3 regions of the Specibacter sp. AOP5-B1-6 genome follow, and region 2 is predicted to be linked to each of the others. Evidence: riboswitches for the same ligand, from Rfam matches in the RefSeq annotation. Region 2 holds a riboswitch; each other region holds the start of a gene.
The links. Region 2 has a riboswitch for S-adenosylmethionine ahead of ACT3TS_RS11145 (ABC transporter ATP-binding protein). Riboswitches for the same ligand answer to the same signal wherever they lie in the genome.
Positions count from the first base shown of each region.

Region 1: another riboswitch for S-adenosylmethionine. It lies ahead of ACT3TS_RS10395 (aminotransferase class V-fold PLP-dependent enzyme); the one in region 2 lies ahead of ACT3TS_RS11145 (ABC transporter ATP-binding protein).
Region 3: another riboswitch for S-adenosylmethionine. It lies ahead of ACT3TS_RS07805 (hypothetical protein); the one in region 2 lies ahead of ACT3TS_RS11145 (ABC transporter ATP-binding protein).

Region 1 covers NZ_JBQSVT010000016.1:91,318-95,692, forward strand. The annotation lists gene ACT3TS_RS10385 (Nramp family divalent metal transporter) at 1-247, opposite strand, end outside; gene ACT3TS_RS10390 (class I SAM-dependent methyltransferase) at 365-1,135, opposite strand; gene ACT3TS_RS10395 (aminotransferase class V-fold PLP-dependent enzyme) at 1,269-2,714, opposite strand; SAM riboswitch class IV at 2,756-2,869, opposite strand; gene hisN (histidinol-phosphatase) at 3,029-3,844, opposite strand; gene rsgA (ribosome small subunit-dependent GTPase A) at 4,317-4,375, opposite strand, start outside.
Region 2 covers NZ_JBQSVT010000018.1:62,010-66,384, reverse strand. The annotation lists gene ACT3TS_RS11160 (acetate--CoA ligase) at 1-43, opposite strand, end outside; gene ACT3TS_RS11155 (ABC transporter permease) at 40-843, opposite strand; gene ACT3TS_RS11150 (aliphatic sulfonate ABC transporter substrate-binding protein) at 843-1,880, opposite strand; gene ACT3TS_RS11145 (ABC transporter ATP-binding protein) at 1,962-2,804, opposite strand; SAM riboswitch class I at 2,811-2,922, opposite strand; gene ACT3TS_RS11140 (CoA-binding protein) at 3,036-3,452, shown strand; gene ACT3TS_RS11135 (cobalamin-independent methionine synthase II family protein) at 3,479-4,375, opposite strand, start outside.
Region 3 covers NZ_JBQSVT010000011.1:88,538-92,912, forward strand. The annotation lists gene ACT3TS_RS07785 (VIT1/CCC1 transporter family protein) at 1-468, opposite strand, end outside; gene ACT3TS_RS07790 (hypothetical protein) at 672-902, shown strand; gene ACT3TS_RS07795 (transketolase C-terminal domain-containing protein) at 988-1,479, shown strand; gene ACT3TS_RS07800 (biotin/lipoyl-containing protein) at 1,476-1,706, shown strand; gene ACT3TS_RS07805 (hypothetical protein) at 1,741-2,025, opposite strand; SAM riboswitch class IV at 2,038-2,149, opposite strand; gene ACT3TS_RS07810 (sodium:solute symporter) at 2,401-3,882, opposite strand; gene ACT3TS_RS07815 (helix-turn-helix domain-containing protein) at 4,071-4,375, shown strand, end outside.

The sequences.
Region 1 (4,375 bases), on a different contig from region 2:
GAAGCGACTTGCCTGTCACCACGCCCAGCTTGGCCGACTGGTACTGAACGAGCATGGCCATGACGTTGGCCGCCACCAGGACCCAGACCAGAAGGTAGCCGTAGCTGGCACCCGAGGTGAGGTTGGCTGCAACATTGCCGGGGTCGACATAGGCAATGGCGGCCACAAAGGCAGGGCCCAGCAGCAGGAGCAGTCCGCCGCGCGGTTTGCGCAGCGGCTTTTTCCCGGTTGTGGCAGTCTCGAGCACAATCAACCCTTCGAAGTGCCTAAATCAATTTTGTAGGTATGCCGAAATCATATGCTTTTTGGGCTGCCGTTGTCGAGGTGCGGTTCTTGGGGCGCCGGTTCCTGCTGACGGGACGGCCTACAACTTCCGGGTGCGCCAGGTCTGGGTCACATAGGGAAGTTGTAGTTCGGTGCCGGGGACGTGGCCCAGGTGCTCAAACAAGTACCAGCGCAGATTGGCTGTCACTTTGGCGCGGACCTGCTCCGAGGCCTTGAGGTAGTAGCTGCGCGACTTGGCCAGCTCCATGAGCTCCTCGGGGGTCAGCGTCTGGCCCCACCGGGTGTTGTGGGGCTCGGCGGGCGCGAATTCCGGGCCGAGGGTGGGGCGGAAGTCGGGCTTGTGGACATCACCGGCGTGCATGATGCGGGCCAACCTGTGCACCCAGGGGAGTCCGACGTCGAGCTGGTTCCAGACCAGCCCGAGGGTGCCTCCGGGGCGCAGCACGCGGGCAATCTCGGTGCTGGCCGTGAGGGGATCGCACCAGTGCCAGGCCTGGGCGACTATGGCAAGGTCCATGGTGGAGTCGGCCAGTTCGAGGTTTTCGGCCGTGCCCACAAGCGCGGTGGCCTGCGGGACAGCGTGGGAAAGCTGAGCGAGCATGTCGGCCGAGGGGTCGACGGCGGTCAGGGTCCAGCCGCGCCCGGCAAGCAACTGGGTGTACTTGCCCGTTCCGGCCCCCACGTCTAGGACGTCATGAAGGGGGTGCGCGGCGACTTCGGTCAGCCAGTCAAGGGATTCACGCGGGTAGCCGGGGCGGACCTTGTGGTAGTGGCCACCGCCCTCAAGGAAGGCTGTTGCCATGCGTTGGCGCCGTTCGGCGTCGAAGACCGGTCCGCCGGTGCCTGCCATGTTCGCTCCTGGGGTGTTGTGCGTTGGTGCCGTTCAACTTTACCCTCTACCCAACCCTCGCTCTCTCTAATGGCTATTGGCAGGCCTGGTGCCCGCTGGCAGGATTGAAACGCCCCCGTATGTGATCGAGCGTTTATTGGTCGGTGGTGCAGGGGGCGGCACCGGCCGTGCCCGGGGTGTTTGGCGCCCAGCCGGGGTAGACGCGGTTGTCGTCGGCTGGGACCCAGCGGCCGGCGTCGACCACGTAGTCCCAGCCCAGCCCGTCCCGCAGCAGCGTGCTGATGCCGTCGAGCAGTCGCTGGGCGTCCTCGAGACGGGAACCGACCCCAAAGCTGGCTCGCAGTGAACCGGCGGGCAGCCCCAAACGGTTCAGCAGCGGGTGGGCGCAGAACTTGCCGTCGCGTACGCCTACGCCATGTTCGGCCGACAGGTATGCCGCAACCAGTCCGGCGTCGTACCCGGTGACGGAGAAATTAACGACGCCGATGCTGCCGCAGTCCGGGTGGGTGTCGGCGTCGCTGAACAGGGTGTGGACGGTGGCGCCGTCGAGCGCGGACAGTCCGGCGACCAGGTGGCTGCGCAGGAGTTGTTCGTGGGTGTGCCAGTCGTTGGCGTCGAGGGCGGCCAGGGCGGTGGCGGCCTTGGCCAGCGTGGCCGCGCCGAGCACGTTGGGGGAGCCGGCCTCGTGGCGGGCCGGGCCCTCGGTCCAGCGCGTTGACTCGAGCTTGACGTCCTTTACGGCGCCGCCGCCGGCCAGATGGGGCGTGCCGGCGTCGAGCCAGTCGGGGCGGCCCACCAGGACTCCGGCGCCGAACGGTGCGTAGAGCTTGTGGCCCGAGAACGCGAGGTAGTCGATGCCGCTGGCGGACAGGTCGATCCGGCGGTGCGGTGCCAGCTGGGCAGCATCCACCACGATGCGCGCGCCGTAGCGGTGCGCCAGCGCGGCCAGCTCGTCCACGGGAAGCACCTCGCCCGTGACATTTGAGGCACCCGTGACAGCCAACAGCAGCACATTGCCGGCACGCAACTGGGTTTCCACCCGTGCAAGGGTGGCCGCAATGGAATCGGCGGCGACCACCGAGCGGTGCGGCAGAGCCTGCCACGGCAGCAGGTTCGCGTGGTGCTCGATGTCAAGGTAGAGCACCTCGCCGTGGACGTTGGCGCGGCCCTCCGCATAGCCCTGCTGCTTGAGGATGCTTGCCACGCACCCGGCCAGCAGGTTCAGTGAGTCTGTGGTGTTGCGGGTGAAGATCACGGTGTCGTCGGGGCGGGCCACCACAAAGTCCGCAACGATCCGCCGGGCGTTTTCATACACCGACGTGCTTACCTGGGAGGCGAAGCCGGCGCCCCGGTGCACGCTGGCGTAGTACGGCAGCACCTCGTTCAGGTGTGCCGCCACTTCTTCAATGGCCGGCGCCGATGCTGCATAGTCAAGATTGGCATACCGCACGTGCCCGCCCTGGATCAGCGGGGCAGGCAGGTCCTGGCCCACGACAGGCAGCAGGGGGCGGCTGGCAAGGGAGGTTTCCGCCAGTTGTGTGTTCTCAAGCAGTGTTTCCTCAAACAGGGCGTTGCTCATGAATGTTTCCTTCGACGGAAGGACGCTTGGGGGTGCCAAGGAGTCCGCGCTTGCCATGACCGTTCCGGCCTGGCCAGGTCGTCACCCGGGGCACCCCGCCGCGAAAGGAGGGTTGCCGGCCAGCAAACCGGGGTTTAGCGCTGGCACTCGTGACCTATGCCCAAAAGGTTAGCCCAAGAATTCCGACGGCGCATTTGTTACGTTGCGTAACGGGCGCCCGCATTCGCCCGAAGCAGCCCCGCGCCAGGCGGACAAAAAGAACGACGGCGGGAGGACGCCGTCGTTCTTAACTCACCTGTGCTTCTTGGTTGGGGTCAGCCCAGCAGGTCATCCCAGTTGGGGTTGAGGCGGTGCAGCACCTCTGTGTGCAGGATCGAGTTCGTGGCCAGGGCGTTGCCGCCGAAGGGGCCGTCGGCGCCCTCGAGCGAGGTGAAGCGCCCGCCGGCCTCGGTGACGATCGGGACGAGTGCGGCCATGTCGTACAGGTTCAGTTCGGGCTCGCAGGCAATGTCAACGCTGCCCTCGGCGACCATGCAGTAGGACCAGAAGTCGCCGTAGGCCCGGGTGCGCCAGACGTCGTCGGTCAGGGAGATGAACTCGTCCCGGTTGCCGCGCTCGGCCCAGCCGCTCAGTGACGAGTAGGACAGGGAAGCGTCCTTGAGTTCGGCGACGTTTGAAACGCGGATGCGGGTGGCTGCCGCGAGCGACTTGCCCATGTAGGCGCCGGTTCCCTGGGCGGCCCACCAGCGCTTGCCCAGGGCCGGCGCGCTGACGAGGCCAACGACGGGGACGCCTTCATCGACGAGGGCGATCAGCGTGGCCCAGACGGGGACGCCGCGGACGAAGTTTTTGGTGCCGTCGATCGGGTCGATGATCCAGCGGCGGGAACCGTGTCCACTGCTGCCGAACTCCTCACCCAGCACGGCGTCGCGCGGGCGGACCCGGGCCAGCTGGCTGCGGATGGACTCCTCTGCGGACTTGTCTGCGTCCGTCACGGGGGTCAGGTCCGGCTTGGTTTCAACACCCAGGTCGAGGGCCTTGAAGCGGGACATCGTCAGGGAGTCGACGCTGTCGGCCAGGACATGTGCCAGGCGGAGGTCATCGTTGTACGTCTGGGGTTCGATCGTCATACGCTTCACGCTATCGCGATTTGGCGCAAACACCCGTCAGCGCCACCTTCGTGAACTTATACGCACAACTGGAGCTCAGTGGTGTATATGCGGTGACGAACCAAAACTCATGCGCACCACCCGCTGTGAGTGGCGCGTACAAGTTCACGGGCAGTGGCGCCTGGGCATCCTGCAAGCGCCTAGCCGTGCGCAGAAGCCAACTGAGCCGCGGGCAGCTGGCCAAATGTTCCAAGCTGCGCAGAACCCACTGCGGGTGTGCCGCATAACACAGTTTTGCGGCACAACCGCGGCGAGTTCCACGCAGATTAGGACAGCGGGGGCCGGTTGTGCGCAGCTTGGGACAGCTGGGGCCGGTGGATGGGCCCACGCCGGCAGGGATCCCTGGCCGAGGAACGAGCTTAAGGTGCCGGTGGATGGGCCCACGCCGGCAGGGATCCCTTGCCGAGGAACGAGGTTAGGGGGCCGGTGGGGACTACTCGAAGATGCCCAGTTCCTTCGCCTCGGCGCGGCCTTCTGTCCTGTCGCTGGTGC
Region 2 (4,375 bases):
CCCAAAAATCGAGGCGGTCCTTTTCGTTTGTTTCCGTTGTCATGACCATTTGCGCACTGCCCATTTCTCCGCCAGGCCCAGCAGGGCGTCGGTGGCCTTGCCGAGAACCGCCAGCAGCACGATGGCCAGCAGCAGCCTGTCGGTGCGGCCGTTGTTTTGTGAATCCGTCAACAGGAAGCCCAGTCCCATGGAGGAGGCGATCAGTTCGGCAGCAACGAGGAACAGCCAGGCCTGGGCCAGGGCGAGACGCAGTCCGGAGAAGATGGCCGGGACCACGGCCGGCAGTTGCACGGTGGTCAGCAGCTTGATGCCCTTCAGCCCAAAGGCACGGGCGGCCTCCACAAGGTTTTTGTCCACGTGGCGCAGGGCCAGGGACACCGTGGTGAATACGGGGAAAAACGCACCAATCACAATCAGGGTGACCTTTGAGTCCTCGCCGATCTTCATCCACAGGATCAGCAGCGGCACCCATGCCAGGGACGGGACGGCCCGCAGGGCGCCGATCGTGGGGCCCAGCAACACCTCGGCGGCCTTGGAAAGCCCAACCAGGGCACCGAGTGAAACACCCAGTGCCGCGCCGGCAACGAATCCGATGAGCACCCGCTGCGTGGAGATCGCCACATGGCCGAACAGTTCGTTGCGTGCGATGAGCTCGGTCCCTGCCTCCAGCACCGCACGGGGCGCCGGCAGCTGGACCGGTGAGAAGAGTCCGGCGGCCGTGCTCAGCTGCCAGGCCAGCAATATCAGGGCCGGCAGCAGCAGTCCCAGGCCCAGCCGGGCCCAGCCGTTGGCCAGGTTCCGGACGGACCCGCTGCGGCGCGCGGCCGTGGTGGTGGCTGTCATCAGGCTTCCTTGATCGAGTCGGGATTTGCCTTCACGGCCAGGGAATCATCCAGGAGGGTCTCCAACGCGGTATCGACTTCAGCCTGGGTCTTGACGTCGCCGAGTTCCACAAAGGTGGGCCCGATCTTGGCCAGCACGGCGCGCTGCTTGTCCCCGGGAATCCCTGACACGTCGAGGTTGCTGCGCTCGAGAATCACCGTGTTGGCCACGGCGGGCTTGAGCCCGGCGGCGTCGGCCAGGATTTGTGCCGTTTCTTCGGGGTTGGCCGCGGCCCAAATGCGAGCTTTTTCATAGGCGTCCACAACGGTCTGTGCCAGTTCGGGCTTGTCCTTCAGGAACGACTCGGTGGCGTTCAGGAAACCGTAGGTGTTGAAATCCAGATTGCGGTAGAAGAGCGTGGCGCCTTCCTGTTCGGCGGCCGCCATGATGGGGTCCAAGCCGGACCAGGCATCCACGGAACCGTTCGCCAGGGCTGCGCGGCCGTCGGCGTGCTGGAGGTTCTCCACTGTCACGTCCTTCGTGCTCAGCCCAGCTTCCTCCAGCGCCTGGACCAGGAAGAAGTACGGGTCGGTTCCCTTGGTGGCAGCCACGGACTTGCCCTTGAGGTCGGCGACCGAGGTGATGGCCGAGCCCTTGCCGGTGACCAGTGCCGCCCACTCCGGCTGGGAGTACAGGGAGATGGTCTTGATGGGGGATCCGTTGGCGCGGGCCAGCAGCGCGGCGGAGCCGGCCGTGGATCCAACATCGACGGCACCGGCGCGCAGCGCCTCGTTGGCCTTGTTTGAACCTGCGGACTGCAGCCATTTCACGGTGACACCCTTGTCCGCCAGGGTCGCCTCCAGCCAACCCTTTTCCTTGATGACCAGGCTCAACGGGTTGTAGGTGGCAAAGTCGATGGTCAGTGTGCCGGACCCGCCGCCATTGCCGGCTGCGTCGGTGGCTGCGTTTTCACCGGCGCAGCCGGCCAGGGCCAGAGCGGAGACAGCGGCGGCGACGCTTAGGAAGGAACGGCGGTTGACAGAGTGTGAAACAGGCATGAGGGTCCTAAAAATGGTTGCGGTGGTGAAAGTGTGTGAAGCGCAGCTGCGCAGGAGTGCAGGTGCGCTCGAATGGGGAGGCTAGTGGCCGTCGACGCCGAGACTGGCCAGCAGCGAACTGCGCAGGCCGGCCAGTTCTGTTGACGCCCGGGCGCGGGGGCGCGGGCCGGGCACTTCGACCGTGCGCACAATGGTGGACCCTGGGCGGTCTGTTCCGTCCGGTCCGAGCAGGATGATGCGGTCGGCCAGCTGCAGCGCCTCATCGACGTCGTGGGTGACCAGCAGGACGGTTGCGGGCTCGGCGGCGTGCACATCCAGCAGCAGGTCCTGCATGGTGATCCGGGTCAGGGCGTCCAGGGCGCCGAAGGGTTCGTCCAGCAGTAAAACGCCGGGATTGCGGGCGAGGGCGCGGGCCAGGGACGCCCGTTGTGCCATGCCGCCGGAAACCTCCCGAGGCCTGTGCCCGGCGAAATCCGACAAGCCCACCAGTTTCAGCAGTTGTTCCACCGCTCGGCGGCTGCGGGTGGCGTCCGCGTCGGAGGGCACACCAATCGCCACGTTTCCGGCGATCGTCCGCCAGGGCAGCAGGCGGGGCTCCTGGAATGCCACGGCACAGCGCGCATCAATGCCGGACACGGTGGTTCCGTCGATGGACACGGCGCCGGTGCTCGGGGCATCGAGCCCGGCCACGGCACGCAGAAGAGTGGATTTCCCGCAGCCCGAGGGTCCGAGCAGGGCAACAATCTCCCCGGCCCGCACGTCAAACGAAACATCACGGAGCACCGTGTGGGTGCCGGCCCCGGAGCCAAAGGAACGGCCCAGCTCATGAAAGGACACCGGCATGGCGGCCGTGCCCCGCGGATCAAAGACTGGCGGGGACGCTGAGGCTGAGACTGGTGTGGGCGGCGAAAGTAAAGCAGACATGGCAACACTCCATCGGTCCTGGCGGTAGCACCCTGCCGGTATCGACACCCACAAAGGGGGCCGACCAGGGTTGCTGCGGCGTCGTTGAGCCAGATCTCTCAGCCGCTCGGGATGGTCACCTTCAGACTAGGGCCCGGCACCGGACCGACAGAAATTGGCGGACGTGCAGCGGTTCGCGAAGCGTAACAATTCAATTGGCCGACCTCTGCAGGGACGGCATAAGCTCAGCTCATGGCACATGTAAACGACCCCGCAACCATTCGCCGCCTGCTGACAACGCCGGGCCGCTGGGCGGTGGTTGGACTCTCCAACAATCCCCGCCGCGCCGCCGTCGGCGTTTCCTTGTTTTTGCAGCAGCACCTGGGCCAGGAGATCATCCCGGTCAGCCTCAAGGGCGACGACGTCCACGGCGCAACGGGCTATAAAACACTGGCGGAGATCCCGGGCCGCATTGATGTTGTTGACTGTTTTGTGAATTCCACGAGGGTTGGCGACGTGGTTGACCAGGCAATTGCGGTGGGCGCCCGGGCCGTCTGGCTGCAGCTGGGTGTCATCGACGAGGCGGCGGCACAGCGGGCAGTGGACGCCGGCCTGGATGTCGTCATGGACACCTGCCCCAAAATCGAGGCTGCCGCACTGGGCCTGTAGCCGCACTGCGCTGGCGGCAGCGGGGATTATTTCCAGAGCCGGCTGCTGGCCAGTGCCGCACCTTCGCCAAGTGCCGCCAGCTTGGCTGCCGCAATCTGCGGGTGCACGCGGCCGCCGAGTCCGCAATCAGTGGAAGCGATGATGCTTTCTCGCCCCACCACCGAGGCAAAGCGTTCAATGCGGTCGGCCACAAGTTGCGGGTGTTCAACCACGTTTGTTGCGTGCGAGACGACGCCCGGCACAATCGACTTGCCCTCGGGCAGCTTGGTGTCCTGCCAGATCTTCCACTCATGTTCGTGGCGGACGTTGGCTGCCTCGAAGGAATATGAGCCCGCGTTGATATTCAGCATGGTGTCAACCAACTCGGGGAACGGCAGGTCTGTGGTGTGCGGGCCGTGCCAGGACCCCCAGCACAAGTGGAAGCGGATCTGGTCTTGCGGCAATCCACGCAGTGCGTAGTTCAACGCCTCAACCCTGATTTGGGTGAACTTCAGGTAGTCCTCAATCGAGGGGGCCGGGGTGATCTGATCCCAGTTCTCGGCGATCGAGGGGTCATCGATCTGCAGCGTCAACCCGGCGTTGATGACGGCAGTGTATTCCTCACGCAACACATCGGCGCAGGCGTAAATGAACTCTTCCTCCGTGGCATAGTGCTCGTTGGAGATGCGGGAGGCGCTGCCGGGAGACAGTGCGGCGACGAAACCTTCCTCGACGCCTGCCCGGGCCATGCCGGTGGTGAGGTTCTTGATGTCGGAGGCGACGGCGTCGTGCCCGGTGTAGGTCAGGGGACCGGTGCACTTGGGGAACAGTTTTGCGCCGGCGGAGAAGATGCCGGAGGCGGGGTCGTTGTAGGCCTCGGCAAAGATGGTGCGGTCGCGGCGGTGCACAAAGCCCGTCAGGGCAATGTTGCCGGGCGTCGACTC
Region 3 (4,375 bases), on a different contig from region 2:
GAGGGAAAGGTTGCTGACGAGGCCGTCGTTGGCGCCAAAGACGGCTGCCCTAAAGGATCCGGAGAGCCTGTTGCGGCCCCTTGCCGAGAGCCCGCGAACCACTTCCTCGTGGATTGATTCATCCGCGGCCATGGCATCGGTGGCATCAGCATCGGTGGCATATGGGGACCTGGACTCCGAACGCTGCGCCAATGCAAGCACAAACACGGAGCCGAAGCGGCGGGCCAGCAGCCCCAAAAGCCGGTTGCGGGATGACGGACGCATGGGCGGACCGGCGTGGTCACCGAGCAGGTCCAGCCAGTGTTGTTCGTGGCGTCCCTCGGCTGTGGCCAGGGCCATCAGGATATCGTGCTCTTCGCCGTCGCGGCGCTTCGCCAAGTCCCGGTAGACCGAGGCTTCGGCACGTTCATCGGCCAAGTATTGGCGCCAGCGCTTAATTTCTGCCGGGGTGGGAATTCGTTCAGGCACGGGAGTTGCTCCTCAAAGTCAGCCCCTACTGTAGCGCGGATTCATGCGGTTTTCCGGCCGGGACTCCTAGCGAAAAAGTTTCGGGATGCCGGAAAATCCAGCCAAAAGAAATATTCAGAAAGTACTTGACGCAATGGAAAGTACTTGCGTAGAGTTGTGTCATTGCTTCGACCCCACAAGATAGTTCAACCAAGGAGAATTCCATGACCGCCACACAGCAGACCAAGACCCATGACTACTACGCCACCCGCATCATGTTGATCGGCATGACCATGGGGCTCGCATGCATGGCGGCCCTGTTTATTGCGGGCCTCGTCAAGGGAAATGCGGGCATGGTGGTCATGGCCTCCAGCTGCGCTGCCTTGCTTGGCGGCACTTGGGCCTCCACTAGTGCGGCAGCCAAGAAGAAGGCTGCCAGCCAGCCGCAGCGCTGATGCAACCGGTCGTGGGCGCCGTCCATCGCAGTGCCACCGAAGCTATCGGGGGCCTTAGCGATGGCGCGGAGCTGTTGTGGTCTACATGTTCCACAAGGGCGTCATGGGGCTGGCGTGGATGGCGAAGAACCAGCGCTCCATCGGCGCCGTGCCCGAAGAGGAGTACGAGGTCCCGATCGGCAAGGCCAAGGTGGTCCGCGAGGGCACCGACGTGAGCATCGTGACCCTGTCGCTGTCCGTGCACCACAGCCTGGACGTGGCGGAGAAGCTGGCGGGGGAGGGCATCAGTGTCGAGGCGCTGGACCTGCGCTCGCTGGTGCCGCTGGACCGTGAAGCCGTGATCGCCACGGCAGCAAAGACCGGAAAAGTCATTGTGGTCGATGAGGGCTACCAGTCATTTGGGCTGTCCGGGGAGATTGCAGCCACCATCACCGAGCACGACCCCGCCCTGCTGAAGCATTTCAGCCGCGTGTGCGTGCCGGACGTGCCCATTCCCTACGCCCATGAACTCGAATATGCTGTGTTGCCAACGGCCGCACGCATTGAGGCCGCGGTCCGAACGGCGGTAGCTGCATGAGTGAAGTCCTGTTTCCGATGATGACGGGGGATGCCTCCGAACCCGGCGTCGTGGCCACCTGGTACGTGGCCGACGGCGACACGGTGGCCGAGAAGCACCTGCTCGCCGAGGTCGCCATTGACAAGGTCGACGCCGAAATTTACGCGCCCGTTGCCGGCACCGTCCGGCTTCGGGTCCAGGAAGGCGACGAAGTGGCGCAGGGGTCAGTGATCGCCGAGATCTCGTGAACCCGACGCCTCCCCACGCCGAGCCGCTGGTGCGTCAGTGCGCGGTGAGCCCGAAGCCGATCCGGCGACCCGCCCTGACACCGGTCTGCGCCACGGTGACAACCAGAGTGGCGATTTCCGGGATCCACTGGGCCGGCCGGACGGCCTGTGTGAGTGCTTCGACCAACTCGACGGGCTCGCCCGACCAGTACTGGTGGTAGCCACCGGGCGTCGCAAACGACACGGAACCAAGGTTGAGGTCCACGGCCGGAAGGACGGGGATGCTGGCGGGCCGGGCAATCTTGCGCCGGGTTGCGGGGGCCACGGAAGTGAAAGTCATGGTGGAAGCCTTTGCTTGCTCTTACCGAACGGAGCTTTCCGCCGGTCACTTCCTCATCCGAACCACCCGTGAAGCATGGGGTTGGTGTGCGACCAGTCGGAGCTTGGCGTCGCATCTCATGAAGCTGTTCCCAAGGCTACTGCTTTAAGGCTCGACGGCGGCAGGTGACGTAATTTATTACGTCACCTGCCGCCGTCGCCACCCGTGCAAGCGACCGGCGGATGCACACAAGGACGCCAGAGCCGCAGCCGGGACAACCGCGGCAGCCTCCTCCGCCGTCGTCCTCCAAACAAAAAATCTAGCCCGCACTCGTGGTTGTTAATTCAACCTAAATCAGTTGAATTGACAACCACGAGTGCGGGGCAGATGCGAGGGTTACTTCGCCAGCGCGTGGGCTTCCTCGTCGGGGTTGGAGTCGGTGGCGGCAGCGGCCAGGCGGTCGTCCCAGACCTTGCGGATATGGGCTGGGGTTTCCGGGCTCAGCAGGGAGACCACAGCGTAGACGATGAGCGAGGAGCCCAGGCCGAAGTAGATCGGCTCGTTGGCGTAGATGCCGTCGACGCTGTGGATGATCCCGGTGGCGTAAATGACCAGGGATGCGATGGTGACGATGCAGCCGACGGCCATGGACCAGGCGGCACCCAGGCCGGTGCCGCGCTTCCACACGAGGCCGCCGATGATGGCCACGAGCAGGCCGCCGACGAGGATGTCGTAAGCGATGGTCAAGGCGAACACCACGTCGTTGACCACAATGGAGATCAGCACCACCAGCAGGCCGATCACGAGAATGTACCAGCGGTTGGCCTTGATGTCGTGCTCGGGGTTGGCGGAGTCGGAGTTGTCGATGTCCTTGCCGAACCAGCTGGCGACGAACGGAATGACGTCCTTGCGGGCCACTGTCGCGGCGGCAATGAGCGAGCCGGAGGCGGTGGACATCATGGCGGCAACGGCCGCGGCCATTACGATTCCGCCGATGCCCATGGGTAGCAGGTCGGTGGCAACCTCAGCGTAAACAACGTCCTTGCCCAGGTTGGCGATGTCAATGGCGGGCAGCGCCACGTAGGCGGCCATGCCAATCAACGCTCCTGCAACGCCGTAAAGGATGCAGTAGATGCCGGCCGCGGTGCCGCCCCAACGGGCCACTTCCGGTGTGCGGGCCGTAAAGACGCGCTGCCAAATATCCTGGCCAATGAGCATGCCCAGGGTGTAGACCACAAAGTAGGTGATGATCGTCTGGACACCGATCCCGTCCCACTGGAAGAAGCTTGCATCCACGCGCTCACGGATGCCGCCAAGGCCGCCCGCGGCGTTCCACGCGAACGGCAGCATGAGCAGGAAAACGCCCACGGTCTTGATGACGAACTGCACCTGGTCGGCCAGGGTGATGGACCACATGCCGCCAATGGTCGAATAGACCAGCACGATCGCCCCGCCGACGGCGATGGCCAGCCAGCGGTCCCAGCCGAACAGCACCACAAAGATGGTGGCGTAGGCACCCGTCGACGTTGCCGAAATCATGATGGTGTAGGCCAGCATGACGATGCCCGAAACCTTGGTGGTTTCCCGGCCGTAACGCAGGCTCAGCATCTGCGAGACCGTGTAGATCTTCAGCTTCTGCAGCGTGGGCGCAAAGAGCAGGCTCAACAGCAGTACGCCGACACCGATGGCGACCACCAGCCACATGCCCGAGATGCCGAACTTGTAACCAAGCCCCACCCCGCCCACCGTGGAGGCGCCACCGAGCACGACGGCGGCCATGGTCCCTGTGTAGAGGAAGGGACCCAGGCGGCGGCCGGCGACGAGGAAGTCGCTGTTGTTCTTGGTTCGTGATTTGCCCCACCAGCCAAAGGCCAGCATGGCCACCAAATATAAGACGACTATGGCAATGTTTAAGTCCACGCGATGCTCCAGTGCTAAGTGATTGGGATTCCCCAAAAATATTGCCTATAAAGCAACATTTGTTGTCTATTAGGCTAAACTGTGATGGTAGTTACAGTCAATATGCCGCTTAAATTCAAGTGGCGCTGGTGGCGTAAGGAGCCGCAATGAAAGCTTTGCCCCTGGAACCAAGTGCCGGCCCGGTGGCCATTGGGTCGCGGATTCGCGCAGCCCGGCAGGACCAGCGGCTCACCATTGAGCACGTGGCGGACGCGACTGGACTGACGAAGGGATTCCTCAGCAGGGTCGAGCGCGACCTGACCTCACCGAGTGTGGCTTCCCTGGTCACCTTGTGCCAGGTCCTCTCCATCTCCATTGGTGAACTGTTCGCTGCCCCGGAAACCCACTTGGCCCGGCGTGGCGAGGGGCCGCGCATCTCTCTCGGCGGCGAGGGCATTGTTGAACGGCTGCT